4 regions of the Dermacoccus sp. CCH2-D9 genome follow, and region 4 is predicted to be linked to each of the others. Evidence: riboswitches for the same ligand, from Rfam matches in the RefSeq annotation. Region 4 holds a riboswitch; each other region holds the start of a gene.

Region 1 (7,093 bases), on a different contig from region 4:
CCGCTCACCCGCGCGCATCGCGGCGACCCCAGGCTGTCGGAGCGCTGGGACCTCGTCGCGTTCGGCGCCGAGATCGGCACCGCCTACTCGGAGCTCGTCGACCCGATCGAACAGCGAAAGCGCCTGACGGAGCAGTCCCTCAAGGCCGCGGCCGGTGACGTCGAGGCGATGTCGCTCGACGAGGCGTTCCTCAGCGCTCTCGAGTACGCGATGCCGCCGACGGGTGGGCTCGGCATCGGCGTCGACCGCTCCATCATGATGATGCTCGGTGCGCCGATCCGTGCGACGCTCGCGTTTCCGTTCGTGCGCCCTCAGGGTTGATCACCCTTGTCGAGCGACATGCCCAGTGTGACGAACTTTACACAAAGGTTACACAGGGGAGACACACAGCGCATTCCAAGGGGCATGATCGAACACGGCGCCACACGCTCGTGGACGCGCGGTTCACCAGGCCATCCAGGGAGTACGCATGAAGAAGACCATCGGCGCCGTGGGCGCTGCGTTCAGCCTGCTGGGCGTCGGGCTGTCGGCCCCCGTCACGGCGGCGAGTTCCGTTCCCGCTCAGGGCGCGACGCCCACTGCGGACGCCTCCTCGTCCTACACCCCGCCGCCGGTCACCTGGGGTACCTGCGCGAACGCGCGCCTGAGCAAGGCCGGCGCCCAGTGCGGATTCGTCGAGGTGCCCCTCGACTACGCCAAGCCCAAGGGCGAGAAGATCAAGATCGCCGTCTCCCGCATCAAGCACAAGACGAGCGACGCCAAGAAGCAGGGCATCATGCTCGTCAACCCAGGTGGCCCGGGCGGCTCCGGTCTGACGCTGTCGCGCCTCGGCGGCGCCGTGCGCAACAAGGGCGGCGACCCGTACGACTGGATCGGCTTCGACCCGCGCGGCGTGGGCTCCAGCGTCCCGACCCTGGCCTGCGACGGCAACTACTTCGGCTACAACCGCCCTGACTACCGGGTGACGAAGGCCGGCACGTCGCAGGCCTGGCTGAAGAGGTCGGCCGCCTACTCCGCGTCGTGCTCCAAGGCTGCCGGTGCGAAGCTCATGCCGCACATGAAGACGATCGACAACGTGCGCGACATGGACTCGATCCGCAAGGCGCTCGGTGAGAAGCAGATCAACTTCTACGGCTTCAGCTACGGCACGTACCTCGGCCAGGTCTACGCCACGATGTTCCCGAAGCAGACGCGTCGCATGGTCATGGACGGTGTCGTCGACCCGCGCGACGTCTGGTACGACGCGAACCTCAACCAGGACATCGCGTTCGACAAGAACATGGACGTCTTCTTCGACTGGGTCGCGGGCAACGACGCGACGTACCACCTCGGCACGAGCGGCAAGGCCATCAAGAAGCAGTGGTATTCGATGCGCGACAAGCTCGCGAAGAAGCCCGCAAACGGCAAGATCGGACCTGACGAGTGGACCGACGCCTACCTCAACGCCGGTTACTACGTCTTCGGCTGGGAGGACGACGGCGCCGCCCTGGCCGCTGCGCTGCAGAAGGGTGACTTCGGCCCGACGACCGCGCTGTACGACGACGCCAACGGCTCCGGGCCGGGCTCGGACAACAGCTACGCGGTCTACCTCGGCACGCAGTGCACCGACGTCAAGTGGTCGAACGTGTGGAGCAAGTGGCTCTCGGACAACTCGAAGGTCGACAAGAAGGCGCCCTTCGAGACGTGGGCGAACGCCATGTTCAACCTCCCGTGCACGAGCTGGCCGGTCAAGTCGACGAACGCGCAGGCCATGAAGATCGACGGTTCGAAGGTCGGGCCGGTGCTCCTCATCGCCGAGACCCACGACGGTGCGACGCCGTTCCCGGGCGCGCTCGAGGTGCGCAAGCGCTTCCCGAAGAGCGCTCTCATCGAGGGCGTCGGTGGAACGACGCACTCCGGTTCGCTCAATGGCATCGCCTGCACGGACGACAAGATCTCCGCCTACCTCCTCACCGGCGCGATGCCCGCGCGGACGGGTGGACCGGGCCACGCCGACGTCGAGTGCGACCCCGTGCCCCAGCCGGAGCCCGGCCCCGCCAACGAGGTGACGGACAGCGCGTCCAGCACGAAGAAGAAGCACCACCACGTCCAGCAGCGTGAGGGCATGCAGGCCGACCTGCGCTCGAGCCTGCAGAAGGTCGCCACCGTCGGCGCTCGCTGACGCACGGCTGGTCTGACGCGTCCTGACGGCGAAGGGCCGCGATCATCCTCTCCGGATGGTCACGGCCCTTCGTCATGCTCGCGCCGAGCGGCGCGAAGGGTGTGTCAGTGACGCAGCGCCTTGCGGGCCAGAGCGTTGCCGATGAACTGGGCGATCTGAACGAAGACGATGATGACGACGACGGCGGCCCACGTCACGGCCCAGTCGTAGCGGCGGTAACCGTAGGACAGGGCGAAGTCACCGATGCCGCCGCCGCCCATGGCGCCGACGACGGCCGTCATGTCGATGACCGCGACGAGCGCGAACGTGTAGCCGAGGATCAGCGGCGCCAGCGCCTCGGGGATGAGCACGGTGCGAATGATGCGCCACGGACTCGCCCCCATCGCCTGCGCCGCCTCGATGACGCCGGGGTCGACGCTCACGAGGTTCTGCTCGACGATGCGGCTGATGCCGAAGGTCGAGGCGATCGTCAGCGGGAAGATCATCGACTTCGCACCGATCGTCGAGCCCGTGACGGCGAGCGTCAACGGCCCGAGAGCGGCGGCGAAGATGATGAACGGGATCGGTCGGATGATGTTGACGAGGACGTTGAGCACCGTGTGCAGAACTCGGTTCTCGAGGATGCCGCCGCGTCGTGTGGTGTTGAGCAGCACGCCGAGGGCGAGGCCGAGCAGGCCGCCCATGATGATCGTCGCGCCGACCATGAGCAGCGTCTCGCCCACCGCGGTGACGATCGTGGGGCGCAGCGCCTCCCAATCGGTTGCGGGCATCATGCGGCGACCTCCTCGACGTCGGCGGCGAGACGCAGTTCGTCGAGCACGGTGGTGACGGCGCCGTCGTCGCCGCGCAGGGCGAGCGTCAACGTCGTCAGGGTGTCGTCCTTGAGCGGTGTGAGGCCGCCGTGCACGATCTCCGGTTCGACGCCGTGTGCGGACATGCGGGCCAGGACACGGCCGAACTCGCGCGGGTCGTGAACCGTCAGCGTCGCGAGGTGCCCGTCGTGGGCAGCGCGCAGCCGGGCGCTCTCGCGTGCGTCGGGCACGTTCCGCAGGGTGGCGTCGACGAGGCGGCGCGTCGCGTCCGCCTTCGGCGCGCCGAGGACGTCGACGGTGCGCCCGGACTCGACGATGCGGCCGGCCTCGAGGACGACGACGTCGTCGGCGAGTTCGCGCACGACGTCCATCTCGTGGGTGATGACGACGATCGTCACGCCGAGCTCGTCGTTGACGCGGCGCAGCAGCGCGAGGACGTCCTTCGTCGTGTCGGGGTCGAGCGCGGACGTGGACTCGTCGGCGAGCAGGATCTCCGGGTTCGTCGCGAGCGCACGGGCGATGCCGACGCGCTGCTTCTGCCCGCCGGAGAGCTCGTCGGGGTAGGCCCACGCCTTCTCGGTGAGCCCGACGAAGCTGAGCAGCTCGGTGATGCGCGCCTCCTGGCGCGCCTTGTCCCAGTCGGCGACCTCGAGGGGGTAGGCGACGTTGGCGTACACCGTGCGCGAGCGGATGAGGTTGAACTGCTGGAACACCATGCCGATGCGACCGCGCAGCTCGCGCACCTGCTTCGCGGACAGCGACGCGAGGTCGACGCCGTCGATCTCGACGTGGCCGCGCGTCGGCGTCTCCAGGCCGTTGATGAGACGTACGAGGGTGCTCTTACCTGCGCCGGAGAAACCGATGACGGCGACGATGCGTCCGCGCTCCACCTGCGTCGTGATGCCGTCGAGAGCCGTCACCCGGCTCTTGCCGCGGGTGAACGTCTTGCCGACGTCGTGGAAGGCGACGGCGGGCGGGGTGGCACTCGCCGGCGCGGCGGCCTTCGTCAGTGTGGGGGAGGGGCCCGTCACTTCGATCCCTTCGCCTTGATCTGGGCCTCGAGGTTCGCGAGGATGCCCTGCACCTCGGAGGCGGAGTTGTTCACGAGGACGCTCGTGCCCTTCGTGCGCTCCTCGATGAGCTTCTCGACGCTCGGGTCGTGGTAGGCCTTGACGAACTTGGCGTAGTCGGCGTTGTCCTTGTCCGCGGCGCGCGCGACGACGACGTTGATGTACGGCTTCGACGAGGCCGCATGCGGGTCGTCCTTGAACAGGGCCTTGCTCGGGTCGAGCTTCGCGTCCGCGGCGAAGTTGTTGTTGACGATCGCGCCGTCGACGGACGGCAGCGCGGCCGCGGTCTGCTCGGCGTTGACCGCTGTGACGGTGACCTTCGAGGCGCCGGCGTCGATGTCGGCCGGGGTCGACAGCGAGGTGCCACCACCCTTGAGCTTCAGCAGTCCGGCGCTCTGCAGCAGCAGCAAGGCGCGCGCCTGGTTCGTCGGATCGTTGGGGATGGCGATCTTGCCGCCCTGGGGGAACTGGCCGACGCTCGTGTGCTTCTTCGAGTACAGCGCCAGCGGGACGATGTACGTCGCCCCGATGGGCGTGAGGTTCTGCTTCGCCTTGGTGTTGTAGTCGGCGAGGAATTGCAGGTGCTGGAACTGGTTGAGGTCGACCTGGCCCTCGGAGAGCGCGGGGTTGGCCTGGGTGTAATCAGAGAAGTTGACCGGTTCGATGTCGAGACCGTACTTGTCCTTGCCCACCTTGACGAGCTGGTTCCAGTACGGGTCCGACGCCTCCGTCGTGCCCACCTTGAGGTGGGTCAGCTTGTCGTCACTGCTCCCGCCGAGCACCTTGGCCCCGATGCCGGCGGCCAGCGCGACGACGAGGACGCCTGCGCCGATCGCAACGTACTTGCCGGTGTCGTTCTTCGGTTTCGGGGGCAGGGCGGTCGCGCCGTTCTCGGCGCTCGTGGCGTCATGCGTGGACGAGGTGGGCGTCGAGGTCTCGTCGGCGGGGGTGTGCTTGTCGGTCATGATCTCTCCTGGTGAGGCGGCAAGGATGCGAATGCGCGGGGCTGGCGCGGGTGCGCGGAGTCAGCGTGAAGGCGGGGCGCCGGGGTGGGGCGCGGTGCGCGGTGTCGTGCGGGGCATGCCTTTCGGGGCCTGGGCAGCGCAACGGAAGGCTCACGAGGATGCCGTCACGTTGGGTGCCGAGCGTGCTTGCCGCGTGGTCGACGCGGCCGGGTCATCACCTGGAGCACCCCGCCACGCGTGTGAGGGTTGCCGTCCGACCAGCCAGGGCTTTGCATCGGATCTCTTGACCAGCAGCGAGATTAGAGCCGCGCACGACAAAGCGTCAAGTTGTGGCACTGGAGATGAGACGTGGGCGAAGATTGTGACGTGCGACACGCGGCGTGGCTGATGCGGCGTCTTTCGCCGTCGAGGCTCGGGTGAGTGATTTCTTCACACAGCTTGGACGATCGTCTAGGTGGGTGATGAGTGTGACGTCGGCCACGCGCCGAGGGCCCCGGCGTCGTGTTCGACGACGCCCCACCCGGGCAGCACTTCGGTGACGTCCTGACTCAGCCGGACGCCACACGCTCGGCTGGTTCGAGCGTGCGGGCGGTCTTCCGCGGCGGCCACCCGAAGAATGACTTCCGCACGATGGGCACGTTCGTCAAGGTGCAGCGTCAGGTCGGCTCGTCGTGGGTCGACGTCCTCGACGACCACGACTGGGACACCTCGTACGTCTGGTCGCGCGAGGGCGTCTCGTACTCGCGATGCACCATGGAGCGGCGCATACGTCGCGGCACGCCCGCGAGCACGTATCGCCTCGTGCAGCAGGGCAGCTGGAAGAACGGCTGGAACGGCAAGGTCAGTGCCCATACCGGAACGAGCCGGGCCTTCCAGGTGCGCTGAGACGGCCGGTGCGCCGCGGTGGCCGGTTGATCGGCCGCCGGCTCAGCGGCCGCCGTGCATGTCGTCGTCAGCGTGGCGGGAGGACATCCGTCTGCGCGGGCAGGTCGGCGACGCCGACGGGGCACGTGACGCCCTTGAAGCCGTGGTTGCAGTAGCCGCCGGGGTGCTTGGACAGGTACTGCTGGTGGTACAGCTCCGCCGGCCAGAAGGGGCCCGCCTCGTCGGCCGGGCGCATCTCGGTCGTGATGGCGCCGCGGCCCGCGTCGTCGAGTGCCTCCTGGAAGAGCGCGGACGTCTCGCGGGCAGCGCGCTCCTGCTGCGGCGTCGTCCAGTAGATCGCCGAGCGGTATTGCGTGCCGACGTCGTTGCCCTGCCGGTTCGCGGTCGTCGGGTCGTGGTTCTCCCAGAACGCCTTGAGAAGCTCGCGTTCGGACACGCGCGACGGGTCGTAGGCCACCATGACCGTCTCGGTGTGGCCCGTGCCGCCGCCACAGACATCTTCGTACGTCGGCTCGGTGGCGTGGCCGCCCATGTACCCGACGGCCGTGGTGACGACGCCCGGAATCTTCCAGAAGATGCGTTCGGCGCCCCAGAAGCAGCCCATCGCGACGTACAGGGTCGCCGAGCCGTCGGGCAGTTCGGAGAACATCGGCACGTCGAGGACGTCGTGCAGGTCGCTCGCCTCGGGCGTTCGGGTGTGCTTTCGAGTGAACATGAGGTGCCTTTCCTCGGGTTCCGAGACAACACCGCCGGCGGTCGAGGCATTCCGGCCCGACCCTCCGCCGGCATGAACGGGTTGTCGCACGATCCAGGCGGACGCGCCGAAAAACCGGTTGCGTACGCAGCTGGTGCTGAGTGCAATGTCGCCATGCGCATTCGTCAGATCGGCCCGTCCGACCCGCTGTTCGACGCCTGGGCGCAGGTGTTCATGACGGTGGGCCACGAGCAGTGGGGCAAGCACACGATCGCCTACCCCGCCGACGAGCTGCGCGCCATGTGGGGCAAGGAATCCGAGACGCGTCATGCGTTCGTCGCCGTCGAGGGGGAAGCCTCGTGCGACGACGACGCCGTTGGGGGAGCAGCCGACATACAGGATGATGGCGTGGACACAGCAGCTGGCGTCGTCGGTGCCGCCGAGCTCGTCCTGCCGCGCCGCGACAACACCCACCTCGCGTTTCTCCACCTCGACGTGCCGGCTCC
Region 2 (7,093 bases), on a different contig from region 4:
CGGCGAACAGGCCGGCCTCGATGCGCTTCGCGAGCTCGACCTCCTGCTCGGCGTTGAGCAGGGCGACCTTGCCGATCTGCTTGAGGTAGTCCTTGACCGGGTCGGCCGTCGCACCCGCCGTCACGACCTGCTGGGCCGGCGCGTCATCCTCGTCACCCGGACGCAGGACGAAGCCGCCCTTCTCGTCTTCGGCCTCGCCGGCGGGCTTCTTCGCCTCGTCGACCTCCTCGGCGCCTGCCTCGACGTCCGTCACGACGACGTCGTCGATCTCGACGTCCTCGGCGACGACCTCGTCCGGCTCGTCAGCGGCCGACTTCTTGGCGGTGGTCTTCTTCGCGGTCGTCGACTTGGCCGCGGTGGCCTTCTTCGCCGTCGCCTTCTTGGCGGTGGTCTTCTTGGCGGCCGCCTTCTTCGCGGGGGCCTCACTCGCCTCGTCGGCGGTGACGATCTCGTCGAGCTCGACGTCGGTCTCCGCCTCTACGGCCTTCTTCGCCGCCGTCTTCTTGACGGCAGCCTTCTTCGCGGTCGTCGTCTTGGCCGCGGTGGTCTTCTTCGCGGCAGCGGTCTTCGTCGCGGTCTTCTTGGCAGTCGACTTCTTCGCCGCGCTCTTGCGCCCGGTCGTCGTGGCGACGGCCTGGGCCGCGTGAACCTCGTCGAGCACGATCTCGATGCCCTCGGCCCCCAGCGCCTTCAGCACCGCCTTCTGCTTGGCCATGGAGATCTTCGCTTCTTCGAGGGCGGTCTTCAGCACCACGCTGTCGACCGTGCCGCTCGCGCGCCCCTGCTCGAACAGAGCAATGACCGCGGGATGGTCGATGTCCGCGGGAAGCGCGGGGGTCTGAGCCGTTTCGGACACTGAGGTCACCAACTACCTTCCGAGAGTGCACAACGCATCGGGCAGGCGCAATCGCGCGCCGAGCGCTTCGTACGAGGGAAGAGACGAACCACGGGGGCGGGATCCGACGAGAGCCGGTTGCTCGAGACTCACCTGAGCTCGCCTGGCACCGTGGTGCCTGATTCGATCCCCCGCGTCGCTTCTTTCACCATTATAGAACTCTGGGTCGAGAACCGCAGAATCACGGGGTTCAACGCCCCTGCGTGCGCGGGTGTTCCCGACCTGACGCAAGCGCGTCAGGCCGGGGTTGGGAGCAGCGCGAGATCAGTGCGCTGTGGGCTTGACCGCGAGGACGGGGCACGGCGCGTCGAGCAGCAGTCGCTGAGCGCTCGAACCGAGGATCAGCTTGCCGACGGGCGTGCGGCGACGCAGCCCGATGACGAGCAGCGCCGGGTCGAGTTCGGCCACCTCGTCGAGGATCACCTCGACCGCGTCCTGGCCCTCCTCCACCTGCACGACGCGGCCGCCGACCGCGTCCGCACTCTCCTGCGCGGCAGCGCGCGCGTCGTCGCTCGGGACGGTCGAGACGAGTACGAGCGGGCGCCCCAGCACACTCGACTGACGCACGGCCTCGGCCACCGCGGCCTCACCCTCCGGGCCCGGAGCGAAACTGACGACGACGGACATGCGCAACCCCTGTTCTGCGACTGTGGCGATCGGCTCACACGCTACCCGAGGTGCCGCGAGCGCCCGCCGTCACGCCACGGGATGGACGCGGCCCGCCTCGGCCGTGAGCGGCCGAGCGATGACCTCGCGCACGAGCGCCGCGATCTGGTCGGCCTCGATGAGGAAACCGTCGTGACCGTGCGGCGAGTGGATGAGACGCAGCCGTCCGCGCCCGTGAGCCCGGACGATGTCGGCGGAGGCACTGACCGGGAACAGCCGATCGGAGTCGACCGCGGCGACGACGAGCTCACCCCCGAACACCCGAAGCGCAGGCTCGATGCCGCCGCGGCCGCGGCCGACGTCGTGCGTCGCCATCGCCTGCGTGAGCCGCACATAACTCATGGCGTCGAACCGCGCAACGAGTTTCGCGGCGTGGTGCTCGAGATAGCTCTCGACGGCGAACAGGCCGCCGTCGAGCGTGCGGTCCGCTCCCTGCGACTCGCGCCCGAACCGCTCCTGCAACTCGTGCGCGCTGCGGTAGGAGGTGTGCGCGATCTGGCGGGCGAGCCCGAGCCCCGACGTCGGGAAGACGCCCTGCTCGAGGTAGCCGCCACCCCGGAAATCCGGGTCAGCTTCGATTGCCCGCACCTGCGTGTGCCCCCACGCGATCTGGTCGGCGCCCGCCGCCGCGCAGCTCGCGACGACGAGGGCGCGCTGCACCCGATGCGGGAAGGTCGCCACCCACTCCGCGGCGCGCATCCCGCCGAAGGAGCCGCCGATGACAGTGTGGAAGCGCGCGATGCCGAGAGCGTCGGCGACCCGCGCCTCGGCGCGCGCCTGATCCCTGACGCTGACGTGTGGGAAGCGCCCGCCCCACACCCGGCCGTCTGGTGCGAGCGACATGGGGCCCGTGCTGCCGCGACAGCCGCCGAGCACGTTGATCGCCACGACGAACAGCTCGTCGGTGTCGAGGGGCGCGCCGGGGCCGATGAGACCAGGCCACCACCCCGCCGTCGGCTGCCCGGGGCCGACCGGCCCGACGACGTGCGAGTCTCCGGTCAGGGCGTGCTCGACGAGGACGGCGTTGCTCGCGTCGTCGTTCAGCTCGCCCCAGCACTCGTACGTCATGACGACGTCGGGCAGGGCGGCGCCGTTCTCCAGCGTCAGGGTGCCGATGTGGACGGCACGTGCGTGCGGGTTGAACCCGTCGTCGGTGAGGGGCGCCGCGGAGTCGGCCACGGCGAGGCGACGGTGCGAAACCATGACGTCCTCGATTCCGAGGTGGGTCGCAACCCACCTCTCGCGCTTGCCGCCCACGGGCGGCCCTGTCGTCACCCGGGGCACCCCGCCGCGAGGGAGGGTTGCCGCTCAGCAAGCCGGGGCTTGTGTCGCTGAAACTCTTGACCTGCGACACAGTAGGCGGCCCTGCCCGCGGCTTCCATCGCCCGCGCGGCGACGTCCACGATGTGGCGCGCTCCCACAACCGGCACGCTCGTCAGGCGACGGAACTCTGCCGAGCCTTCGTGTGGAGCGCACCGACGGCCTGCTCGTACGACAACCCCGTGCCTGTGATGTCGCGCAGCAGTTGCCCCAATGACGTCCGTCCGATGCGCAGCGACGCCGCGGCGCACGCACCGGCTCCTCGCAGGTCGCCTTCGCGCCAGGTCGCGGCGGCCTCGAGGGCCTTCCACGCGGCGCGGCCGTGGCGCGGCACGAGCGGCAGCCAAGTTCGCAGGCACGCGCTCGTCATCAGCGGGCCAGGCTCGCCGAGCGGCGTGCCCGGGCTCAGCAGACGGAACAGTTCGGGTGCGACGCACAGGAGGATCTCATCGCGCGTCGGGCCGTCGACGACAGCGTCGGCGAGCACCTGCAGGTCGGCGCTGCGGGAGCGTCGCCGGGTGCCCGACGCGGTGTCGGGGACGTCGCACAACCGTGCCCAGGCGGCTCGGACGTCGACGACGCTGGGAACGGGGCGCGCGGTGGCGGCCATGGCCTCGCCGCCGCGGCGGACGTCGCGAAGCTGCTCGCGGGTCTGCTCTGACAGGGACGGGATCTCGTGGATCGCGCCGTCACAGCAGCCGAGCTCGCATTCGATGGCCCACCAGTGCTCGTCGCTGGCACCGAGGACGTGGTGCAGCGGCACGCGGCGCTCGATGCGTTTCGCGAGGGCCGCGATGTCGACGCGGCCCGGCTCGCAGCGATAGGCGATGGCGATGGCGGCCTGCGCACCCATCGTCGCGCGCCGCTCAGCGACGACGTCGAGCATGTGCGCCGTCTCCCCGTCGCACGCATCGTCCGCCCAGCCGAGCACCCCCGCGAGCGCACCGTCACGTTCGAACAGGACGATGACGGCGCCCGCCCCCTCGGAGCCGACGAGATCGGGAAGGGCTGCCACCAGGGCGCTGAGGCCCTTGAGTCGTGTTGTTGTCTTCATGCCCCCAGCGAAACCCATGACGCCACCCGCGCGCTGACCACGAGCCACAAACCTGTGGACGAGGCATCCTGCGGGCCGCGAAACGGGCCGTAGCCGTCACACCTGTGGGTGAGTGGGCCGTTCGAGCAAGGCCAGGCGGGGGTTCGCGGCCCTCAGATCGTCGCCCGGAAGCCCGTTGATGCGCACGGACGACACATCGCCGAACCGGCCCGGACACGCCGAACGCCACCCGCCGAAGACGAGTGGCGTTCGGGGTGGAATCAGGGCGACGTCAGGCTGACGGCGGGATCTGCGCGACGAAGTCGCGACGCGCCGACTGGGCGATCTTGCGGATGAGGACGACATCGAGGCCGCCACCGATGAAGCCGCCCGCCACGGGGATGAGGCGCGGAATGCGCGTGAGGAAGCGACGCCCCACCTGCGAGCCGAGACGGAACGCAACGGACTTGTTCACGACGGCGAGCGCCGCCGGCGGCAGCTTGCGCGTGGCGACGTTCGTCGCGACGCCACCCGTCATCGGGCCGAGGCCCTTGAGGACCTGCGTCGCGTCCGCACCGATGAGGTCGAGCAGGATCGCCGAGCGCACGGCTGGGTCGTCGACGTCGTGACCGTTGATGGCGGCGATTGCCGCGACCATGCGCGTCGCGACGGTGTAGAAACCGATGACGTTCGCGGGCAGTGCCACGGGGAGCGTGACGAAACCGCCGAGGTTGGTGAGGAAGCCGTTCGCGCCCGCGAGCTTCGTGTGTGATGCGACGACGTCGTCCATCGCCGCTTCCTTGGAGCCCGCCTTCTTCATCGCCTCGTCGGCGACGGCGCGGGCCGACTTGAACGTCGCCACGCCCCCGATGCCCACCGAGATGAGGTGCTGCGCCAGGGTGTTGGCCGTCGAGTCGAGCATGCCCGACGGTTTCTCGGGGGCTGCAGGAGCCTTCTTGTCTTGACCGAATCCGAACATGAGGTGATCCTCCCAAGTTGGCGGGGGCCCGGCAAGCCACCGCAGGGGTGGCCGCAGCCAGGCGAGCGTTGCGAAGCCCGCGTGGCCGTCGGCTCAGACCGACGGCCGGCGAGAAGCGCTCGCGGGCTCACAACGAGCCCTTGGTGCCCGGATCCTCTCCCTCGGCGCGCAGGAACTGCTCCAGCTCGGCGCCGATCTCGTCTGCGCTCGGCAGGTCGTTCATCTCGGCGGCGAGGAGCGAGCGTCGACGACGACCCTCGGTGAAGGCGTCGTACTGCCGCTCGAGGCCCTCGACGACCTCGGTGACCTCGTCGTTCTCGCTGATCTGCTTGGCGATGTCGACGCGATGCAGCCCGGCGATCGCGGCGAGCTCCTGAGCGGGGATCGCCAGCCCCGTCAGCCCGCAGACGGCCTCGAGCGCGGCGAGCGCGGCGTCCGCGAACTCGACCTGCGTGAGGTAGTGCGGCACGTGGATCGCGAAACCTGCGGTGTCCATGCCCGCCTCGGCGAGCCGGATGTGCATGAGCCCTTCGGCACTCGAGGGAACCTGGACGTTGCCGAAGAGCGGCTCGTTCTCCGTCAGCAGACGCTGATCGGAGGCGAAACGCGTGAAACCGACCGGGCGCGTGTGCGGCACGGCCATCGGGATTCCGTGCGCGCTCACCATGAGCGAGACGCCGAGGTTCGCCGCGAGGATGCGGACGGCCTCGCTGACGCGCTCCCACTGGTAGTCGGGCTCGGGGCCGGCGAGCAGCAGGAACGGCGTGCCTTCGGCGTCGACGAGGCGGTACAGCACGAGAGCCGGGTCGTCGTACTCGCTGTAGCGGTCGCGATCGAACGTCATCATCGGGCGGCGACCGCGGTAGTCGAGCAACTGGTCAACGTCGAACGACGCGACGACCGTGTGCTCGAGCGTGCCCAGCATGTGCGCCGTCATCAACTTCTGCGTGTTGCCCGCGTCGATGAAACCGCCCAGCGAGACCACGAGGGTCGAGGCGCTCTGCTCGGCGAGCGGGGTGTCGGTCTCGATGCGGAACAGTTGCGTGGGATCAAGCACGTCGTACTCCTTCGTCAGGTGCTCACCGTTCAACGCCCCGCGCGCGGGGATGATTCCCCCACGCCGCGGCCACTCAGGTCTGCGGCGACGCGGCGTCCGGAACGGTCTCGGCATGACCGTCGGTGCGCAACTGCGCCCGCAGCGCCTCGGCATTCTCGGCGAGGATCTGCTGGTCCTGGCCGCGCGTGACGGCGTGCGGGTCGAACTCGGCCGGGCTCTGCGTCGGCCACACGTGCAGGTGCAGGTGCGGCACCTCGTACCCCTCGACGAGCAGGCCGACGCGCTGCGCCTGCCACGCGCGCTGCTGCGCCTGACCGATGATCTGCGCGACACCCGTGAGATGCGCGAAGATGCTCGGCGGCGCCTGCGTCCATTCGACGATCTCCCCGCGCGGCACGACGACCGTGTGCCCGTCGGTGATGGGGTCGATGACGAGGAACGCCACGCACACCTCGTCCTGCCAGACGAAGTGCGCCGGGATGTCGCCGTCGATGATCTTGCTGAAGATGCTCGCCATGGCCTCCAACCTACGCCCGATCAGCGGGCCTCCGCAGCGTCCATCGCCTTGTAGATCCGCTTCTCGGACACCGGGTGAGCGGTGCCCAGACGCTGCGCGAACTGGCTGACGGCAAGCTCCTCGATCATCCAGCGGATGTCGAGCACGTCGGCGTCCCCACGGCGCTCGGGGCGCAGCCCGGCGACCATGTCGTCGTACTCACGTCGGACGGTCGCGACGAGGTCGGCGCGGTCGGCGTCACGCACGAGATCGGTGACGCCCTTGTCGAGCCGCTCGAGCATTCCCCGCACGTAGCGATCGAGGTGACCGAGGCGCGCCAACCCGGTCTCGGCGACGAAACCGGGATGGATGAGCGCGACGAGGTGAGCGGCGACGTCGTCGTGCAACGCCTTCGCCGCGGGCGCCGTCAATCGTGACAGCCCGAGCTGCACCTCGGCGGCGTGCTCGAGCACGGGCGCGAGCTTCTCGGCCGCCTCGAGCACGAGCGGTGCCACCTGCTGACGGATCGCCGTGAGGGCCGCGTCGAACTGCTCTGCGTCGCGCACTTCGCGCCCGGGCATGCCTTCGATGACGGAGTCGACGGCGGCCGCGAGGACGTCGTCCATGAGGGCGTCCATCGAACCGTG
Region 3 (7,093 bases), on a different contig from region 4:
GAGCAGCAGCGCGCTCGCCGGGTCGAGAGCGGTGGCCTGCGCGTACTCGGCCGCGGCCTCGGCGCGGCGCACGAGCTGCGCGTCGAGCGAGGCCAGCGACCCCTCGACGCGAGCGTGCAGCCGGTCGAGGCGCGCTGCGGTGTAGCTGAGATACCAGGCGAGCGCGAGCAACAGCGCGACGACGACGGCGACGTCGGCCCACACGCCGCTCATGATCGGCGTCCCGCCACCGCGGCGGCCGCGGCATGCGAACTGCGGACCGTCTCGTACGCGGAGATGACCTGCTGCCCGACGGCCGACCAATCGTAGAGCCGCGCGCGCTCTCTCCCGGCCCGGGACAGGGCGTCACGCGCACCGCGGTCAGCGAGCACCCCCGTCACCGCATGCGCCAGCGCCGCCGCGTCGCCGGTGTCGAAGAGGACGCCGCAGCGGCCGTCGTCGAGCACGCGCGCGAAGGCCTCCAGATCGCTGGCGACGACGGGGGCGCCGGCGCTCATCGCCTCGATGAGGATGATCCCGAAGCTCTCGCCACCGATGTTGGGCGCGACATACGCGTCGCACGACGCCAGCAACGACGCCTTCTCGGCGTCGCTGAGCAGCCCGAGGAACTCGACGTGACCCTCAGCCGAGGCGGGCACCTCCCGCCGCGCCGCGTCGACGTCACCCGGCCCCGCGACGAGGACGCGCACCCCGGGGTGCGCCCGGGCGATGAGCGGGACGGCGTCGAGCAGAACGCGCAGGCCCTTGCGCGGCTCCCCCATGCGTCCGAGAAAGGCGATCGTCGGGCGCTCGCCCCCATCCTGCCAGCGCGCCTCGGGGCGAGCCGTCGCGAACCGGTCGACGTAGACGCCGTTCGGCACGAGCGCGGCGTCACCGCCGAGATGGCGCGCGACGGTGTCCCGCGCGGCGCGCGAGACGGCGATGCGCCCGGTGATCTTCTCCAGCGCCGGGCGCAGGAACGGTTGGGCGAGCTGCAGCGCGCGCGAACGCTCGATCGAGGTGTGGAACGTCGCGACGACCGGCCCGTCGTACGTGCGCAGCGCGAGCAGCGACACGCTCGGCGTCATCGGTTCGTGGACGTGCAGGACGTCGAAGTCGCCGCGCTCCACCCAGCGCGCCGTCCGGCTCGCCGCGACCGGACCGAACGCCAGGCGCGCGACGGAACCGTTGTAGCGGATGGGCATCGCTCCCCCGGCACTCGTCACGTACGGCGCACCCGCGTCGTCACCGTCGCTCGGCGCGAGGACGCTGACCTCGTGCCCTTCTGCGAGCAGGTACGTCGCGAGGTCGCGCACGTGCAGCTGCACACCGCCGGGCACGTCGAACGAGTACGGGCTGACGAGGCCGATCCGCACCGCTCAGCCCCGGCGCGCGTCGAGGTCGCGGACGAACACGCGCTGCATCATGTGCCAGTCCTGCGTGTGCTCGCGGATGGCGCCACCGAGCGCGTCGGCGCACGCCTGGACGGCGGTCTGCACGTCGGCGCGGGCATCATCGGTGTGGGCGATGTCGACCGCCGGGTGGAAGCGGATGTCGATGCCCCAGCCGCTGCCGCCGTCGCGCCGGCGGTAGGTGATCGTGATCGGCACGAGTGCCGCACCGGTGCGTCGGGCGATGACGGCGGGGCCGGCAGCGAGGCGGGCCGGCTCGCCGCACAGGTCGACCGTGACGCCGCGGCTCGTGAGGTCGCGATCCGACAGCAGCGGCGCGAACGCACCCGGTTCGCGCACGAGCGTCTCGACCTGGCCGAGGACGTTCTCGCCCTTGGTCAGCGGGATGATCGTCATGCCCAGCTCTTCGCGGAAGTGCAGGAACGCGCGGAAGAGAGCGTCGGGCTCGAGTCGCTCGGCGACCGTCGTCACGTGCGCGAGCTGTGTCGCCGACCAGGCGCCCGCGAGATCCCAGTTGCCGAGGTGGCCGAGGTAGGCGACGACGCTGCGTCCATCGGCGAGCATGCTGCGGGTCGCCTCGAGTTCACCCGAGGTGGTCACCCTCTCGGCGATCTGCTCGCGTGTCAGCGACGGCAGTCGGAACGCCTCGCACCAGTAGCGCAGGTACGAGCGCACGCCGGCGGCGACGAGCGCGTCGAGGGCTGCGTCGTCGAGTTCGGGGCGCGCGATCGCGTAGTTGGAGCGCATCCGCGCGACGCTCGGGCCGCCGCGGCGCGTCGTGACGTCCGCGATGACGTCGAAGAGGCGGTGGGCGGCGCGCTCGGGCAGCGCCCGCACGCCCCACCAGGCGCCCTTGAACGCTGCGACGGTGACGGCGTCGCGGGCGCGCGTCGTCAACCCCTCGGCGGCCACGCGCTCAGCCCTCGAACGGCTTGGCGAGGGCCTGCTTCCGCACCATGAGCATGCGCTGCACGACCGTGATGAACGATGCGACGGCGAGCAGCGTGAGCACGACGGTCAGCACGATCTCGGGCAGGAACCAGCCGACGAGGCCGGTCGTGACGAGCACGGCGACGAGACGGTCGGCGCGCTCGGCGATGCCGACGTTCGCCTGCATGCCGAGACCCTCGGCCCGGGCCTTGGCGTAGGAGACGACCGAGCCGAGCACGAGGCACGCGAGCGCGAGGCACGCCATGAGGAAGTTGTCGCCCTTGCCCGCGTAGTACAGGACGAGGCCGCCGAAGATCGCGGCGTCACCGACGCGGTCGAGCGTCGAGTCGAGGTAGGCACCCCACGTCGACGAGCGGCCCGACAGGCGCGCCATGTTGCCGTCGAGCATGTCCGAGAAGACGAAGACGGTGATGAACAACGTGCCGACGAGGAAGTCGCCGCGCGGATAGAACCACAGTGCACCGAACGCGACACCGACGGTGCCCACGATCGTCACGACGTCGGGGCTGATGCCGAGACGCAGCAGGAGCTGGGCGATGGGCCGGAAGATGGCGGAGAAAAACGCGCGCGCGTACTTGTTGAGCATGGTGGTTCAACTGTAGCGGTTCGATATACCCGTTCGAGGCAGCGCACTGCCCGTGGTGCCCGGTGTCAGTCGTTCGGCCAGTTCGCGACGATGCGCTGACGGCTGTCCTCGAGCAGCACCGGCAGCGCCTTGGTGCGCCCGATGATCGGCATGAAGTTCATGTCGCCACCCCAGCGCGGCACGATGTGCTGATGCAGGTGCGCGGCGACGCCGGCACCTGCGACGTCACCCTGGTTCATCCCGAGGTTGAACCCGCCCGGGTTCGACGCGGCCTTGAGGGCACGCACCCCGGCCTTCGTCAGCTTCGTGAACTCCTCGGTCTCGTCGTCGGTGAGGTCGATGTACGAGGCGACGTGACGGTACGGGCACACGAGCAGGTGGCCCGGGTTGTACGGGAACAGGTTCATCACGACGAAACAGTGCTCACCACGGTGGACGATGAGGCCGTCGGCGTCGGTCTTCGTAGGCGACGCGCAGAACGGGCAGTCGTGGCCGGCGTCCTTTGTCGGACGCTCGCCCTCGATGTACGCCATGCGGTGCGGCGTCCACAGCCGCCCGAACCCGTCGGCCTCGCCCGCGAAGGCGCCGGCTTGCTCGATGAGGATGTCGTCCTGCGAATCAGTGTTGAACTCGTCGACCATGGCCCGATCCTAGAGCCCCGCCTGCCTCGACGCAGCGGCCGCGGGTGGGCTCGCGCGCACCATGCACCCCGGGTGAGCGGTCTCAGACCGCCGCGATCTCGCGCAGACGCGCCGGGACAATGGTTCGGTCGGCTTCCCCCGCGTGCGCGACGTCGCCGACACGGCCCGCCAACGTCCGCGCGACCTCGGCCGCGTCGCCGTCACCGACGACGGCGACGATGCTCGCCAGCCCGGCGAGGCCCGTGACGGCGTCCTCGAGGTCGAGCCAGTCGTCGTCATCGAGGCCGGCCGCCGCCCCCGGCCATGCGACCGAGGCGGCCATGACGCCGTCACGAGCCCACTGCTCGACAGCGTCGCGCGCGAGGGCGCCGTCAGCACCGAGGTGCAGGACGACGGCGTTCGCGACCGGTTTGGACGGGCAGGCGATGCAGCGCTCGCGCTGATCGAGCGCCCAGATGACGTCGTCGCTCATGACGCACGCTCCGCATCGCGGCGGGCGTCGAGGCCGAACGGCGCCACACGCTGCATGTGACGTTCGTCCGGCGGGCCGAAGCCGGCCCGTTCGTACAGCCTGCGGGCACGCGGACGGGCGTTGAGCATCATTCGCGCGACGTCGTGCGCGTCGGCCCAGGCGTCGACGATCCGCAGCATCCGCTCGGCCAGGCCCTGGCCGCGCGCCGACGGCGTGACGAAGACGACCGCGATGTAGAGCGACGGCTGCGCCGGCCGAGCCAGCGCCGGGGGCCGGTGCACGAGCGACGTCTGCACCATGCCGAGAGCCGTCCCGTCAGCACTCGAGGCGAGCCACGTCGGCAGATCGTCGTAGTGCGCGAGCCAGTGATCGGCATACTCGGTGATGAAGCCGGAGCGGTTGCTCTCCCCCGCCTCGAGGTCCATCTGCAGACGCAGCGCCGCGCAGGCGAACGCGTCTTCGCGGCGCGCGCGGACGATCGTCGGTGTCATGGCAACAGTCAAGCACGGCATGAGGGTCGTCGCCCGTAGGCGCGTCGCGTCAGCACGGGGCCGCGACCGGAATGTGAGACAGCATTCCCGCCTGATGACACCACCCGGCCTAGAGTGGCCGCAGGTCACGAGCGTCAGCGTCAAACCCCGGTTTGCTGGCCGGCAACCCTCCCACCGCGGCGGGGTGCTCCGGGTGACGACCTGGCCCGGCGCCGAGCGCGTCCGGGCAAGCGCGGAGGGATTCCCCTTCGGGCACCACACGTACGGTGCGCCGCCCGTGCGTCCACGCACTCCTCAAGAGGGACATCATCATGAGCTCCGAGAACTGGGCCTTCGAGACCAAGCAGATCCACGTCGGCCAGAACGTCGACGGCGACACCGGCGCCCGGGCGCTGCCGATCTACCAGACGACGTCGTTCGTCTTCGACTCCGCCGAGACCGCGGCCAACCGCTTCGGCCTGTCGGATCTCGGCCCCATCTACACGCGCATCGGCAACCCGACGGCGCAGGCGGTCGAAGACCGCATCGCCGCGCTGGAGGGCGGCGTCGGCGCGTTGCTGCTCGCGTCGGGTCAGGCGGCGACGACGTTCGCCATCCTCAACGTCGCTCAGGCCGGCGACCACATCGTCGCCTCGTCCGCGCTGTACGGCGGCACGTACAACCTGCTGAAGTACACGCTCAAGCGACTCGGCGTCGAGACGACGTTCATCGACAACATCAACGATCTCGACGAGTGGCGCGGCGCCATCCGCGACAACACGAAGCTGCTGTTCGGCGAGACGCTGAGCAACCCCGACCAGAAGGTGCTCGACGTGCGCGGCCTCGCCGACATCGCCCATGACGCCGGGGTGCCGCTGTTCGTCGACAACACCGTCGCGACGCCGTACCTGCTGCGCCCGATCGAGCATGGCGCGGACGTCGTCATCCACTCCGCGACGAAGTACCTCGGGGGGCACGGGACGTCGATCGCCGGCGTGCTCGTCGACGCCGGCACGTTCGACTACGCCGCCGACCCGGCGAAGTTCCCGCAGTTCAACGAGCCGTCGGAGAGCTACCACGGTCTCGCGTTCGCCCGCGACCTCGGCGTCGGATCGCCGCTCGGCGCGAACCTCGCCTTCATCCTCAAGGCGCGCGTCGAACTGCTGCGCGACCTCGGCGCGGCCGTCTCCCCGTTCAACGCGTTCCTCATCGCGCAAGGCCTCGAGACGTTGTCGCTGCGTGTGGAGCGACACGTGGAGAACGCGAAGAAGGTCGTCGAGTTCCTGAAGTCGCAGCCGCAGGTCGAGACGTTGTTCTACGCCTCCGACCCGTCGAGCCCCTACAAGGAACTCGCCGACCGCTACCTGCCCGCCGGCTCCGGCGCCGTGCTGTCGTTCGAGATCGCCGGTGGCGTCGAGGCGGGCAAGAAGTTCGTCGACGCCCTCGAACTGCACTCGCACGTCGCGAACATCGGTGACGTCCGTTCCCTCGCCATCCATCCTGCGTCGACGACGCACTCCCAGGGCAGCGACGAGGACCGCCGCGGCGCCGGCGTGACGCCCGGCCTCGTGCGGTTGAGCGTCGGCATCGAGAACTCCGCCGACATCATCGCCGACCTCGAGAAGGGCTTCGCCGCAGCGAAATGACCATGCGCTGAGGTGGGTCCCCGCGACGGGTGACGCAGCCGGGTTTCGTACCCCGAGCGTGGTCATCCGGCCGTGTCGAACGCCGGCCCTCGGGTGCACATGCCAACACACGAGCGCGCCCCCGAACCGCGAGGTTCGGGGGCGCGCGTCGTCGTCGCGGCAGGAGTCAGCCGGCCGTCGGGTCAGTGTTCTGACGTTCGGTGATGACGCGGGTGATCTCGGCGATCGCGTCGGCCACCGGCACGCCGTTCTTCTGCGACCCGTCGCGGAAACGGAACGAGACGGCGCCGTTGTCGCGGTCCTCTTCACCGGCGATCAGGATGAACGGCGCCTTCGACTTGGACGCGTTGCGGATCTTCTTCGGGAAGCGGTCGTCGCTCATGTCGACCTCGACACGCACGCCGGCTTCGCGCAGCTTGATCGCGACGTCCTGCAGGTAGTCGTAGTACTCCTCCGCGACGGGCACAGCGAGCACCTGAACCGGCGCGAGCCACGCCGGGAACGCGCCCGCGTAGTGCTCGACGAGCACGCCGAGGAAGCGTTCGATCGAGCCGAACTTCGCCGAGTGGATCATGACGGGCTGCTGGCGCGAACCGTCCGCCGCCTGGTACTCGAGGCCGAAACGAGCGGGCTGGTTGAAGTCGTACTGGATCGTCGACATCTGCCAGGTACGGCCGATGGCGTCGCGCGCCTGCACGGAGATCTTCGGGCCGTAGAACGCGGCACCGCCCGGGTCCGGCACGAGCTCGAGGCCGGACTCGAGCGCGACGTCCGACAGCACCTTCGTCGCGATGTCCCACTGTTCGTCGGTGCCGATGAACTTGTCCTTCTTGTCCCCGTCGACGTCGCGCGTCGAGAGCTCGAGGTAGAAGTCGTTCATGCCGAAGTCGCGCAGTAGGCCGAGGATGAAGTCGAGCAGGTGCTTGATCTCTCCCG
Region 4 (7,093 bases):
TGGTCGACCGATTCACTGCGGTACGCAACGTCGTCCTCGTCGCGCTCGCGGCGCTGTCGCTGTTCGACGCGGCGCGTGGTGACGGCGTCCTGGCGCGCCTGCGTGATTTCGACGGCGGCGAGTGGGCCTGGCTCGCGGGCGTGTTGGGCGCGGTGGTGCTGACGTGGCTCATCGCTGGCCACCGCGGCGACGACTCGGCGGCTTCTGCGGTCTCGGGCACGGCCGCCACCGCGGGCGGCGGCGACGAGGACGACTACCTGCGCGTCCCCATCCCCTTCGCCGACGTCACGACGCCGGGCGGGCAGAGCGTGACCCTGCGCGACCTCGCGGCGCGTGAAGCCGTTCTGCTGCTCTTGGTGTCGCCGACGTGCGGCTCGTGCATCGACGTCATCGAGCACGCGCGCACCTGGCAGCGCACCGTGCCGTCGCTGCGCACGAGCCTCGTGCTGCCGATGGCGCCGCGCGAGGTCGTGCCGGGCCTCGACGACGCCGACGACTTCGACCTGCTCTTCGACGAGACGTACGCCGTCGCGCGATTGTTCGGCGTCGGCACTCCCTCGGCCGTGCTGCTCGGCGCCGACGGCAAGCTCGCCGGCGGGCCGGTGGGCGGCGCGAAGGACGTCATCGCTCTCATGGGTGATGTCGCCGACCAGCTCGGTGCCGCGCCGAACGAGAACCCCGCCGACACCTCAACCGTGGGGGTCTCGGACGCCGCGCCATTGGACCCCGCAGTCGCCCCGGCCACCGGCGCCGCCGCGTCGAGCGCCGTCGAGTCTCACGGGGTTGACGCCCTCACCGCTGAGACGCCCGTCGCCCCTGATCACACTCGCGCCGCCGATGCCCCTGAATCTCCGGCCGCCTCCGTCAACCAAGCGTCGCCTCATGCCGCGGGCGTTCACAACGTCTCGGACCCCTCAGAGGCGAGCGCCGATGATCTGCTCGACTACGTGCCGACGCCGACGCCGTTCATGATGTTCGAGGATGCGACGGGCGCGACGATGTCACTGCGACAGATTGGCGCGATGGGCCCAGCGATCTTTCTCTACGTCTCACCGTCGTGTGGGTCGTGTCTGCACGTCATGGACGCAGCGCCGGCGTGGCAGGAACAGCTCGGTGACCTGCCGATCCACTACGTCGTCACGACGCAGCCGCAGGCGGACGTCATCGTCGAGCGCGGCACCGACCCGGCCCGTGTCATGATCGACGAGCCGCTCGCCATCTCACAGATGATGCGGGTCGGCACGCCGACGCTGTTCGCCGTCGGCCCGACGCAGGAACTCATCGCCGGCCCCGTCTCGGGATTCGATGCCATCGAGGCGACGATGCAGGACATCCTCACCGAGGTAGCCGCTGCGCGCCCGGTTCACTCCTGACGCAGCCGTCCCCGCCGGCGATTTACGTCCACCTTGGCAATTCCCGTCCCCTTCCGCGAACGGCGTCCACCTTCGCGATTCTTGGTCACTCTCATGAAGGCGACCAAGAACCGCGAAGGTGGACGAAAATCGCGCATGACGACGTAAATCGCAGATGGAGACGGGAATCGCAGATGGGCGCGCGCCCGATCCGCGGACGAGCGGGTCAGCGGGCGTTGCTCGTGAGGTTCCAGGCGTCCTCAGAACCGTCGTCATCGGACGAGTCGTGCCCGTCGTAGTACTGCTCGCCCGGCTCGGCGAGGTCGGCCTGCGACTGCGCGACGAGGTCGATCGGCCCCGCTCCCATCGAACCGCCCGCACCCATCGAGCCGGGTGCACCCGTGGAACCCCCGGAGCCGCCCGAACCCATACCGCCGAGGGCGTCGTCCTCGCCAGCATCCGCGAAACCGTCGCCACCCGACGCATCGGGCACGTCCTCGCCCTTGAGCAACGCGAGCGTCTGCGGCAGGTCGTCGGGCTTGACGAGCACGTCACGTGCCTTCGAGCCCTCCGACGGCCCGACGATGGCGCGCGATTCGAGCAGGTCCATGAGGCGACCGGCCTTGGCGAAGCCGACGCGCAGCTTGCGCTGCAGCATCGAGGTCGATCCGAACTGTGTCGTGACGACGAGTTCGGCGGCCTGCAACAGCACGTCGAGGTCGTCGCCGATGTCGTCGTCGATCTCCTTCTTCGGCGCGACCTGCGCGACGTCCTCGCGGTAGTTCGGCGCGAGCTGGCTCTTGACGTGCGCGACGACGGCGTGGATCTCGGATTCGTTGACCCATGCGCCCTGCACGCGCATCGGCTTGCTCGCACCCATCGGCAGGAACAGCGCGTCACCCTGGCCGAGCAGCTTCTCGGCACCGGGCTGGTCGAGCACGACGCGGCTGTCGGCGAGCGACGACGTCGCGAACGCCAGGCGCGACGGCACGTTGGCCTTGATGATGCCGGTGACGACGTCGACGGACGGGCGCTGCGTCGCGAGGATGAGGTGAATGCCCGCGGCACGCGCGAGCTGCGTGATGCGCTGGATCGACGCCTCGACGTCGCGCGGCGCGACGAGCATGAGGTCGGCGAGCTCGTCGACGACGACGAGCAGGTAGGGGTACGGCGCGAGCTTGCGCTTGCTGTCGGGCGGCAGCTGCACCTTGCCCGCGCGCACCGCCTTGTTGAACTCATCGATGTGCTTGTAGCCGAACGCGGCCAGGTCGTCGTAGCGTGCGTCCATCTCGCGCACGACCCACTCGAGTGCCTCGGCGGCCTTCTTCGGGTTCGTGATGATCGGCGTGATGAGGTGCGGGATGCCCTCATACGCCGTCAGTTCGACGCGCTTGGGGTCGACGAGCACCATGCGCACCTCTTCGGGCGTGGCCCGCATGAGCAGCGACGTGATCATCGAGTTGACGAAGCTCGACTTACCGGCGCCCGTCGCACCCGCGACGAGCATGTGCGGCATCTTCGCGAGGTTCGCGACGACGTAGCCGCCCTCGACGTCCTTTCCGACACCCATGACCATCGGGTGCGTGTTGTTCCGCGCCGCCTGGCTGCGCAGCACGTCGCCGAGGCTGACGAGTTCCTTGTCGGCGTTCGGGATCTCGATACCGATGGCCTTCTTGCCGGGGATCGGCGATAGGATGCGCACGTCGGCGCTCGCGACGGCGTACGAGATGTTCTTGCTCAACCCCGTCACACGGTCGACCTTGACGCCAGGGCCGAGTTCGACCTCGTAGCGCGTCACCGTCGGGCCGCGCGTGAACCCGCTGACGACGGCGTCGATGCCGAACTGCTCGAGTACCTCGGTCAGCGCGTCGACGACGCGGTCGTTCGCGGCGGAGCGCTCCTTGGGCGGGGTCCCCTGTTCGAGGACGTTCGAATCGGGCAGCGTGTACGTGACGTCGCCGCCCATTGCGAGCTGCTCGACACGGGGTGGAAGCTGTTCGGTGGGCTGAGCCTCCACCTGACGTTGAGGGACGGCTGCGGCCGGGGCAGCCTGCTCGACGCGCGTGGCACCGGCATCCTGACGGGCCGCCGCGGCCTTCGGCGACTCCCCCGGCCGCTGTGCCGACGCCGGGCGCGACGCCTGCGCCGCACGTGCGGAGGCCTGGTCGACGACGGCATCGTCGACGGAATCCATGGGTGCGGAGCGGCGCGCTGCCCCACCTGCCGGCGACGCTCCGGAGCGCGATGCCCGGGCTCGCGCGAGCGCAGCGGCGCTCGCGTCGCCGGCGCGCTCGTCGTCAGAGCCGCCGTCGGGCATCTCTCGCGTCTGATCGACGCCCGCCGGGGCGCCGTCGATCGTGTCGATGTCGTAGATCTGCTGCTCACCGCGACGGCGGTTGAGCGGGTTGCGTGATGTGCCACGGCCCTTGCCGCGCGGTCCCTTGCCGACGACCTCGGCGGCCTGCTCGTAGGGCTCATCGCCGCGCCGGGCGTCGTCACCCGCGCCGCGACGCGAGCCGCCCCGCGCGCGGTTGCCGATGTCGGCGCCGTGCAGGTCGTCGGCGACGGCGTCACGCTGAAGCAGCTCGCCCTCGTCGTCGCGTTCATCGAGGGGGTGGCCGAAGATCTGCGCCTCGACCTCGCGGATGCGCTGCGGGATGCGATTGACGGGCGTGCGCGTCAGCACGAGGAAACCGAAGAACGACACGAGCGCGAGGATGATGCCCGCGCCCCACACCGTGAGCGCGGCAGACAGCGGCCCTCCCGTGATGACGCCGAGGATGCCGCCTGCGCCGCGCACCGCGGTCGAAACCCCTGTCGACGGACGCCCGCCGACGAGGTGGGCGATCCCCGTCGAGCCGAGCGCGAGGATCGTCAGTCCGATCGTCATGCGGTTGGTCGGCTGGTGCCCCCGCGGGTGGCGGAACATGTGGATGGCCATGCCGATGAGGACGACGGGCAGAACGTAGGCGATGACGCCGAACGTGCCGGCCGCGACGGCGTGGACGACGTCCCCGAACATGCCGGGCAGCCCCCACCACTCCCGCGCAGCCACGACGATGCCGAGGGCGAGGAGGGCGAAACCGAGCCCGTCGCGACGGTGTTCGGGTTCGAGGTCAGAAGCGGCGGCGCCGACGCGGCGGACGGTGCCGCCGGCGACGTGCGAAACACCCATCCACGCGCCACGAGCAGCGCGACCGGACGCGGAGGGACGCGCTTCAGCAGCCCCTCGCGACGAGCCGGTCTTGCGCGCGGGTGCATTCTTCGTCGTGCCGCCCGAACGTGGTGCGCTCGACTTCGGCGGGGTCGTGCGGGCGCGCGTCGTCGAGGCCGCAGATGCGCCGGCCGGGCGCGAGCTCTTGGCGCGCGGCTGCGAAGAGGCCTTCTTCGCGACGAGGACGCTGTCGTTCGCTGGTCTGTTTCGGGTCGCCACCCCGCAAGGCTAGTGGGGGTTCCGGCCGTTTTCGCGGACCCACGCCGTGACACGGGTCCAATGGTGACGGCGGGTCGGCTCGACACCTTCGAATCCGCGTCCCGACGCGCTGGCGCGTTGACGCGCTCGCATCCGACAGCGCCCTGACCCGTGTCGGAGGCGCCGCCAGCTGCCCGGGGGACCACGGGCATCCCCACCGCGAGACGCCGACTCTTGCGCGCGGCGCTCGCCATCCGCGATCCCACAGGTGATCTCACGATGCGAACCTCTGGCCGCACGTCGGTGGACGCGGCGGAGGGCCGGGTGCGAGCGTTCACGTAGGTCATGAGTTCCAGCGCACAGCCCCGGCTTGCTGGACGGCAACCCTCCACCGCGGTGGGGTGCTCCGGGTGACGACCTGGCCGCCACCAGCACCGGTGTCGGCAAGCGCGGGCCGAGCCATCTGGCGACGGCGAGGCCCCTGATTCGAGGAGCCTCGATGCCCCGTTCTGCCATTCTCTCGATCCTTGACTCCGACGCGCGCCGCCACGCTGCGAGCCACACGACCCGCCCCGCTCACGCCGTAACCCCCGGGACTCCCGTCGCGGACCCCGAGCGTCACCACACCCAGCCCGCGCACCCCGGCGGGTCCCGTCGCGAGACGCCCACGGCTACCTATCATCGCGCGGACGCGCCGCAGCAGGCCAATGCCGCCCTGGCCACGATCGGCGCCGATCTCGGCGTCGCGACGCTCGACGGGCGCGTCGTCGAGCACGCGAACTTCGACCACGGCGCGACGGCTCCCGCGCTGCAGGCCGCCGCGCGGGCCGTCGACACGACCCTGCGCACGTACGGTTCGGTGCATCGCGGTGCGGGACGGGCGTCGCAGCTGACGACCCGGTGGTACGAGGAGGCTCGGCAGGAGGTCGCCGCGTTCGTCGGCGCGCGCGAGGACGACGTCACCGTCTTCACGCGCAACACCTCGGACGCGCTCAACCTGTTGGCTCACTGTCTGCCGCAACAGACGCAGGTCTTCGTGTTCCGCTCGATGCACCACGCGGCGCTGCTGCCGTGGGCGGACGAGCGGACGACGCGGCTGCCGATCCCTCACTCTCACGCCGAGGCTGAGGGCTACCTCGACGTCGCTCTGGCGGAATTCCGCGCCCACAACGATGCTCCCGTGTTGGTCCTCATCACCGGCGCCTGCAACGTGACGGGCGAGGTGTGGCCCATCGAGCGCCTCGCCGCCGTCGCCCGCCGGCATGAGGCGCGGACGGCTCTCGACGCCGCGCAGCTCGCCCCGCACCGCCGCGTCGACATCGACGCCTGGGGCATCGACTACGTCGCTCTGTCCGGCCACAAGGCCTACGCGCCGTACGGTTCAGGAGCCCTCGTCGGGCGCCGCGACTGGCTCGACACCGCCCCTCCGTACTTCCGCGCCGGCGGCGCGAGCCACCGCGTCAGCGAAGATGCGTCAGGCGCCGGCGACGTCGCCTGGGCGCCCGCGCCCGCACGCCACGAGGGCGGCACCCCGAACGCGGTCGGGGCCATCGCGCTCGCGGCCGCAGCCTCGACGCTGTCCGCGCAGCGCGGCGAAGCCGAGGCGCGCGAGGAGAAGATCCACGCCATCGTCCGCGACGGTCTCGCCTCGATCGACGGCGTGAGGATCGTCGAACTCTTCGACGAGCAGAATGCCGCGGACGCTCACCTCGACGATGGCGCGCCAAGGCGGAATGCGAGCGACAACGTCGGCGTCACGACGTTCACCGTCGCCGGATACGACCCGACGCTCGTCGCTCAGGTGCTCGCAGACGAGCACGGCATCGCTGTGCGCGACGGGCGATTCTGCGCTCACCTGCTCTGCGACGCGCGCCTCGGCGAGGGCGCGACGGCAGTGCGCGCCTCGATCGGTCTCGCCACGACGACAGAGCACGCACGACGCCTCGTCGACGCCGTGCGTGCTCTCGTCACCCATGGGCCCACCTTCGACTACACCCACACCCCGGGCCTCGGGTGGAGCCCCGTCACCGACCGACGAGACCTCTCAGAGCCCCGCCCCTGGTGAGGAGAACGAGCGGCGGTGGGCCCCAGCGAGGGGCTCACCGCCGCATTTCGTCAGATACGGGATGCCGACGCGGTGGCTCCTGTCGAAGGGCCCGCTCGCGCGCTCATGCGAGTTTTTTTGACCACGCTCAATAACAAACCTCGACGTCCATTTCGAATCCAGTTGCACCCCAACGGACGAAGGGTGCGACGCGTCACACGCGTCGCACCCTTCATTCATCCGAGATGGCAGCCAGAGGCGATCTCAGCCGCCTCACACGACCCC

Evidence for each region. A riboswitch is a leader RNA that binds a small molecule or an ion and turns the genes downstream of it on or off. The one in region 4 is predicted to bind S-adenosylmethionine.
Region 1: linked by a shared signal. The riboswitch ahead of AX669_RS01380 (MetQ/NlpA family ABC transporter substrate-binding protein) and the one ahead of AX669_RS09480 (aminotransferase class V-fold PLP-dependent enzyme) in region 4 are both predicted to bind S-adenosylmethionine.
Region 2: linked by a shared signal. The riboswitch ahead of AX669_RS12410 (homoserine O-acetyltransferase) and the one ahead of AX669_RS09480 (aminotransferase class V-fold PLP-dependent enzyme) in region 4 are both predicted to bind S-adenosylmethionine.
Region 3: linked by a shared signal. The riboswitch ahead of AX669_RS07595 (bifunctional o-acetylhomoserine/o-acetylserine sulfhydrylase) and the one ahead of AX669_RS09480 (aminotransferase class V-fold PLP-dependent enzyme) in region 4 are both predicted to bind S-adenosylmethionine.

Annotation. Positions count from the first base shown of each region.
Region 1 covers NZ_LSJT01000015.1:3,167-10,259, reverse strand. Annotated here, with positions in the region: gene lysX (bifunctional lysylphosphatidylglycerol synthetase/lysine--tRNA ligase LysX) at 1-321, shown strand, start outside; gene AX669_RS01395 (alpha/beta fold hydrolase) at 470-2,161, shown strand; gene AX669_RS01390 (methionine ABC transporter permease) at 2,266-2,934, opposite strand; gene AX669_RS01385 (methionine ABC transporter ATP-binding protein) at 2,931-4,004, opposite strand; gene AX669_RS01380 (MetQ/NlpA family ABC transporter substrate-binding protein) at 4,001-5,008, opposite strand; SAM riboswitch class IV at 5,186-5,297, opposite strand; gene AX669_RS01375 (neutral/alkaline non-lysosomal ceramidase C-terminal domain-containing protein) at 5,510-5,893, shown strand; gene msrA (peptide-methionine (S)-S-oxide reductase MsrA) at 5,961-6,608, opposite strand; gene AX669_RS01365 (GNAT family N-acetyltransferase) at 6,762-7,093, shown strand, end outside.
Region 2 covers NZ_LSJT01000147.1:36,849-43,941, reverse strand. Annotated here, with positions in the region: gene AX669_RS12420 (RNA polymerase sigma factor) at 1-865, opposite strand, end outside; gene AX669_RS12415 (universal stress protein) at 1,160-1,522, opposite strand; gene AX669_RS12410 (homoserine O-acetyltransferase) at 1,592-2,764, opposite strand; SAM riboswitch class IV at 2,799-2,907, opposite strand; gene AX669_RS12405 (hypothetical protein) at 2,997-3,935, opposite strand; gene AX669_RS12400 (EcsC family protein) at 4,207-4,893, opposite strand; gene AX669_RS12395 (PAC2 family protein) at 5,021-5,950, opposite strand; gene AX669_RS12390 (HIT family protein) at 6,024-6,467, opposite strand; gene hrpA (ATP-dependent RNA helicase HrpA) at 6,488-7,093, opposite strand, start outside.
Region 3 covers NZ_LSJT01000092.1:9,042-16,134, reverse strand. Annotated here, with positions in the region: gene AX669_RS07630 (hypothetical protein) at 1-213, opposite strand, end outside; gene AX669_RS07625 (glycosyltransferase family 4 protein) at 210-1,355, opposite strand; gene AX669_RS07620 (phosphatidylinositol mannoside acyltransferase) at 1,359-2,303, opposite strand; gene pgsA (phosphatidylinositol phosphate synthase) at 2,308-2,928, opposite strand; gene AX669_RS07610 (HIT domain-containing protein) at 2,994-3,569, opposite strand; gene AX669_RS07605 (hypothetical protein) at 3,652-4,041, opposite strand; gene AX669_RS07600 (GNAT family N-acetyltransferase) at 4,038-4,532, opposite strand; SAM riboswitch class IV at 4,656-4,771, shown strand; gene AX669_RS07595 (bifunctional o-acetylhomoserine/o-acetylserine sulfhydrylase) at 4,844-6,157, shown strand; gene thrS (threonine--tRNA ligase) at 6,324-7,093, opposite strand, start outside.
Region 4 covers NZ_LSJT01000107.1:14,598-21,690, forward strand. Annotated here, with positions in the region: gene AX669_RS09465 (MauE/DoxX family redox-associated membrane protein) at 1-1,373, shown strand, start outside; gene AX669_RS09470 (DNA translocase FtsK) at 1,579-4,785, opposite strand; SAM riboswitch class IV at 5,106-5,220, shown strand; gene AX669_RS09480 (aminotransferase class V-fold PLP-dependent enzyme) at 5,264-6,829, shown strand.